2 regions of the Peribacillus sp. FSL M8-0224 genome follow, and region 1 is predicted to be linked to the other one. Evidence: predicted binding sites of a transcription regulator. Region 1 holds the regulator's gene; the other holds the start of a gene.
The links. The regulator Rex, encoded in region 1, represses fermentation and respiration genes when NADH is low (regulators of the CRP and FNR family bind a similar motif). The targets are predictions, from matches to a motif close to TTGTGAAATATTTCACAA.

Region 1 (3,199 bases):
TCCCCAATTTTTGATACCATTTTGTAGTATGCGTTTATAGATTGTCCCCATGTCAGTAACGTTCCAAGCGGATGGGTGACTATAAAAGGAGTTTTCATTTTTGAAAAAAGAATATTGGTTCGTCATCATCACTTATATTGCCATGCAATTATCCAGTATTGTCGGGGTACCCATTTTCATGCTGATCGGGTCTTATACCGGAATGCCGGCTGATGAACTCGAAGTGAAATCTGCAGCATACTGGATAGTTTTCAGTTTTCTCGCTGCTTTATTCTTGATTCTTTTTTTAATGAGAAAAGATATGAGGGAAAAGTTGGACACGAGAAACCAAACTTCCGTATCCATGTCCATATTATGGGCAATTGCAGGAGTGTTCATGGCTCTTTTTGCGCAAAGCATTGCCGGAAGCATTGAACAAATGCTTGGGGTGGAGTCTGAATCTGAAAATACGCAGCAACTCATTTCACTCATTTACAAAGTCCCCATGGTCATTTTCGTCACTTCAGTAATTGGACCTATATTGGAAGAATTAATTTTCCGTAAAATCATTTTCGGATCACTTCATAAACGCTTTAACTTCTTTATTTCAGCTTTAATCAGCTCAGTTATTTTCGGCTTGGCGCATGGTGAATTTGAACATCTTCTTTTATATACGGCAATGGGCTTCACTTTTGCTTTCCTTTATGCGAAAACAGGCCGCATTCTCGTATCCATGAGCGCTCATATTGCGATGAACACGCTTGTTATCATCCTTCAAGTGGTATATCGGGAGGATATTGAGAAGATGCTAGATACTGCACAGGCCTTCATCGGAGGTTTATTATGAAACGGCAATCACCATTATTCATGGGCATCATTTATGCAGGCTTAGGAGCTCTTTTTACCGCTATCGCAATTCAAACCGTCAATTCTTCAGGATGGGGACTCTTTGCCTACATACTTGTCCTTATTGCGACTCTTGATTTTGGATCGGGATTGCGCATGATCATGCTGCACTTTAAGATTAAAGCCGCACAAAAAAATAAGAAAAAATAAAAAAACGCTGCATAGCTGCAGCGTTTTTTCATTCCTCCAAAGCGGCTTCTTCCACTACCGGATAATGTTTCAGGAAGTAGATGAGCGACTGAAGTTCCACGGCCAGGTCAATGTGGTGGACCCTTATGGATGGCGGCACGGTCAGCCGTGCAGGAGTGAAATTCAATATTCCTTTTATGTCAGCTTTGACTAGACGATCGGTTATCGTCTGGGCTACCTGTGCAGGCACTGTCAATATAGCCGCAGTAATATTATTTTCCTGCAATAGTGTATCGATTTGATCCATATGGTAGATGGGCACATCAGCTATTCGCTTGCCGACCTTTTCTTCAGAAACTTCGAAAGCCATTTCAATTTTTGTATTATTATTTTTCATGAAATTGTAATTTAAAAAAGCGGTTCCTAAATTCCCCACTCCAATTAAAGCGACTTTGGTCAATTCGTCTTGATCTAGTGTTTTCCTGAAGAAGGATAATAAATAATTGACATTGTAGCCGTAGCCTTTTTTCCCAAGCGCGCCAAAGTAGGAAAAATCACGGCGAATGGTAGCAGAATCCACTTTTACGGCTTCACTTAGCTCAGCCGAGGAAACTCTTTGTTTGCCTGAGGAATGTAAGTTCTTTAAAAATCGATAATACAATGGCAACCTTTTGGCTGTTGCCTGCGGTATCTTTGGGTCATGGTTCATTGTTCTTCCCCGCCTTCACACATGCTTTTCAACTTAATCTCTATCTGTTCGTTTTACTTGCCTTTTATAATCGCTACTAGACACTCCGCCTGTTTTCTCCACTAAGAATGTAGGCCCGATCACCATTCCCTTATCAATGGCCTTACACATGTCATAAACAGTCAAGGCAGTCACGGATGCAGCTGTTAACGCTTCCATTTCCACACCTGTACTCCCTTTTGTCTTAGCTTCCGTTTCAATCCTAAGCCTATATCCTTGTTCTTCTTTTTCCCAATCAAAGGCTATATTGACCCCTTGCAGAGCAATGGGATGGCACATCGGAATTATATTGGATGTATTTTTGCTGGCCATGATTCCTGCAACTTGTGCAACAGCCAGTACATCACCTTTTTTCATTTTATGGTTCGTGACCAATTCATATATTTCATCATTCAATAAAATGCTCGACTGAGCCACTGCCGTCCGGGTTGTTTCAGGCTTAGCACTCACATCGACCATTTTGGCCCTGCCCTGTTCATTAAAATGCGTTAAGTCTCCCATTTAAGTAACCCCTCCTAAATCATACACTATTATTCCACTTTATGTAACAGCTTTTCTTTCAGCTTGGAACCAAGCTGTTGCCGATAATAACTAAAATACGTTAAACTAACAGTAATCAATTGAGGTGAAATCTATGATTTTATTACAAATCAATCAACTATCGAAATATTATGGAGCTGAACTTATTTTATCAAATATGAAGCTCGAAGTTCAAAATAAAGATCGAATTGCCCTTGTCGGCCGAAATGGCGCCGGCAAATCCACTCTGCTAAAAATCATAGCCGGGCAGCTTTCCCATGATGGCGGTGAAATAATCAAACCAAAAGGCGTCACCATCGGCTATATGGCCCAGGATACTGGATTGGAATCCGAATTGACCATTTGGGATGAAATGCTTACTGTATTCACTGATCTTATAGAGCAGGAAAAGGAACTGCGTCGCCTTGAGGCTGATATGGCCAGACCTGACATCTTTGAAAACGAAACGGTTTACCAAAAAGTGCTGAATGAATACGACACTTTGATGGTGGCATTCAAAGAGAAGGGCGGTTATCAATATGAAGCGGATATCCGTTCCGTATTGCATGGTCTTCAGTTTGCCGACTTTGACTATTCTACCCCAATTTCCACTTTAAGCGGCGGGCAAAAAACAAGGCTTGCATTAGGTAAGCTGCTTTTAAGGAAACCGGATATATTGATTCTGGATGAGCCGACGAACCATTTGGATATCGAAACCCTCTCTTGGCTTGAACAATATTTACAAGGCTACCAGGGAGCTGTCCTCATTGTTTCCCATGACCGCTATTTTTTAGATAAAGTAGTAAACCTGGTTTATGAGATTTCCCGGAATAACATGAAAAAATACCATGGTAATTATAGTTCTTACCTAGAGGGAAAAGCGGAAGATTATGAGCGGGACATGAAACTGTTCGAGAA
Region 2 (3,199 bases), 1.3 Mb from region 1:
ATGATTCGTTTCACTTTCGCCTCATTGCTTCCATTTACATACGAGTTCATGAAGCAAACCGCAATGGATTCGGTACCGCGTCGTTTTAATTTCCTTGCCAGTGACCGTACTTCCTCTTCATTGATTTCCGTCAAGACATTCCCTGCAAAATCGATGCGCTCTTCCACTTCAAAACGGTCTCTTCTTTGAATATACGGTTTGGCTACATCATCATATGTATCCCATAACTCAAGCTTGGTTCCTCGGCGGATTTCCGATACATCCCGAAATCCAGCGGATGTGATCAATGCTGTCTTTGGCAACTTCCTTTCAATCAAGGCATTGGTGCCCACTGTTGTCCCATGGGAAAAAACTTTAATATTTTCACAATCGATTTCCGCTTTCGCAATTCCATCCAAAATACCGACCTCTGGATTCAGAGGAGTCGACGACGTTTTCGTGATCGAAATTTCCTTCGTGCTTTCATCAAAAACGAAAACATCCGTAAATGTTCCGCCTACATCAATTGCGAGCCTAGTTTGCTTCGTACCTATCATATAATTCCCACCCCTGCTACAAGATTTAAGATACTTTTTACCTTTTGACATTCTCTCGCGCCATTTGCATGGCTAAATACAACTGTGTGAATGAGTAGCAGCCAGCCGCTGGATTTTCTCAGGCCAAAAACGGGACAAGGTGAATGATGAAATAAAAAAAACCAGTCATATCAATAAGAAATAATTGACAGCGAAGTCTATTAGATTCGACAGTTATTTATAGATTCATCTTTTTAAGTCACCGAGTCCATTTTAGGCGATGGCAGAGTAGAAAACTACCTGTTTACACCATGGCTATATACCTTATCTTACGTCAATTCATGATAAAGTCAAGAGTATTTTTAGAATATTTAAACAACTACACTTTGAGAATGAAGAGTCGATTTATTACAAAAATAAGTAAGCATAACTGTTTGGCTATGCTTACACAACAATATTATTTATCAGGTGTTTCCGATGTGCCTTCCTCGCTGTTTTTGAGGTAAACTTCAGAAATTCCATTCATACCTTCCATTAGTTGCGCTTTAGTATATTCCATACTGCCAACCAGTTTATGAAGCTTCTTATCATTATTCTCTTCTGTAAGTTTAGATTCTGAATCAGTCACATTTATTCACCTCCATCATTTAGGATGGCAAATCAAGATGGAAATATGTATGAAAGGCGTCGATGGCAGACACCCTCTTAAAGTGCACTTCAGGAAAAAACAGGTAATTTTCGTTAAAATCTGTACTTCAAATAAGCAGGAAAAGATGATTTTATGAATCTTTTTTAAAAAATCAGCTGTTTTCAAGCCACTAAAGGGATATACTATAGTTTAGCTTTTATTACATTTTTGTTAGTATTTTTTCTTGTCTCACATTGTGTAATATTTTACAAGTTTTTCTTATTACATCAACAAAATGCTTATTGCAAAGGAGAATTGGATATGTCAGAAACGATTACCCAATCACAAACTGAACAACTTAATGCCCGCCAAAAACAATTAGATGTACTGGACCAATTATTAAAGCCTGAGGTTCAGGAATCATTGAACACTTTAGTCGAGCAGTTACCAAAACTAACTGAGTTAGTGAATATTTTAACAAAGTCTTATGATTTCGCTCAATCGGTTGCGACTGATGATGTGTTGAAAAATGATACGGTCAGCGCCATTTCGGAGATCGCGACACCTGTGGTCCATTCAGTGAAAGGGCTTGCGGCAAATGCCATCGAAGCTAAGGATCGTGCAGAAGCGAATAATGATGTGATCGGTCTTTTTGGTCTGTTAAGGATGATGAAAGATCCGGAAGCACAAAAGCTTTTCCGTTTCGCCCAAGCTTTTCTTGAAGTCTCTTCAGAACGTAAAAACCAAAAATAATTTGATAAACTTTCAATCAGTAAGGACGGGGGATTAACTATGTCAAAACAAATCGTCATCTTAGGTGCAGGTTACGCAGGATTACTATCTGCCTTATCCGTACGTGAATATTACAATAAAGATGAAGTGCAGGTTACAGTGGTGAACCAATTTCCAACGCACCAAATCATCACCGAATTGCACCGTCTTGCAGGCGGATCCATTTCTGAACAAGCCGTTTCCATTCCTTTGGAAAAGCTTTTCAAAGGAAAAGATATCGACCTTGTCATTTCCAAAGTGGAGTCATTCTCGGTTGATAATAAAGAAGTGAAACTTGCCAATGGTTCCACATTATCTTATGATGCCCTGGTTGTTGCTTTGGGAAGCCAAACAGGATTCTTCGGCATTCCGGGACTTGAAGAAAACAGCATGGTCTTGAAATCCGTAAATGATGCAAACAAGATTTACAAACATATCGAAGATCGCATCCGCGAATATTCTCAAACGAATAATGAAGCGGACGCAACCATCGTGATCGGCGGCGGCGGATTGACGGGCGTTGAGTTAATCGGTGAAATCGTGGATCATTTCCCTAAAATCGCCAAAAAGTTCGGAGTGGACTTCAAGGACTTGAAAATCAAGCTTGTGGAAGCTGGTCCAAAAATCCTTCCGGTCCTGCCTGATCACTTAATCGAACGTGCCATGACAAGCTTGGAAGCACGCGGCGTTGAATTCTTGACAGGTCTGCCTGTAACGGGTGTTAAAGGAAATCAAATCGAATTGAAAGACGGACAAACGATAACGGCCAATACGCTTGTTTGGACAGGCGGAGTTGCGGCTCTTCCTATCGTAGGCGAATCAGGCCTTGAAGTGGATCGCGGCAAAGCAACCGTCAATGAGTATTTGCAATCCAAATCCCATAATGACGTATTCGTTGTCGGCGACAGTGCCGTTGCGTTCCCTCCAGAAGGCGGCCGTCCATATGCTCCTACTGCACAAAATGCTTGGCAAATGGGTGAGCTTGTTGGATACAACCTATATGCAGCCTTTGAAGGCAAGAAACTTGAAGAATTCTCACCTGTAAACTCAGGTACACTTGCGAGCCTTGGCCGTAAGGATGCGGTGGCAACCGTTGGGGCCAATAACACGTCCCTTAAAGGTCTGCCTGCTACATTGATGAAAGAAGCAAGTAATGTTCGCTACCTATCACACATAAAAGCCCTATTCAGCCTGGCTTATTAATTCATTATCACCGTGACATGTTCACGGTGCATGCCCTTTATTCCCGTTTGGGAGTAAGGGCATTTTTCATATCAAAAAAGGC

Region 2: MKX49_RS20570 (DUF1641 domain-containing protein) is a predicted target of Rex. The motif match lies at 1,398-1,415, and genes of this name have one in related genera.

The regions. Positions count from the first base shown of each region.
Region 1 is NZ_JBBOOJ010000001.1:5,597,311-5,600,509, reverse strand. Features, by position in the region: gene MKX49_RS27405 (CPBP family intramembrane glutamic endopeptidase) at 101-826, shown strand; gene MKX49_RS27400 (YdiK family protein) at 823-1,035, shown strand; gene MKX49_RS27395 (redox-sensing transcriptional repressor Rex) at 1,064-1,723, opposite strand; gene moaC (cyclic pyranopterin monophosphate synthase MoaC) at 1,757-2,263, opposite strand; gene MKX49_RS27385 (ABC transporter ATP-binding protein) at 2,397-3,199, shown strand, end outside.
Region 2 is NZ_JBBOOJ010000001.1:4,277,930-4,281,128, forward strand. Features, by position in the region: gene MKX49_RS20560 (hydantoinase/oxoprolinase family protein) at 1-536, opposite strand, end outside; gene MKX49_RS20565 (hypothetical protein) at 973-1,143, opposite strand; gene MKX49_RS20570 (DUF1641 domain-containing protein) at 1,465-1,896, shown strand; gene MKX49_RS20575 (NAD(P)/FAD-dependent oxidoreductase) at 1,936-3,117, shown strand.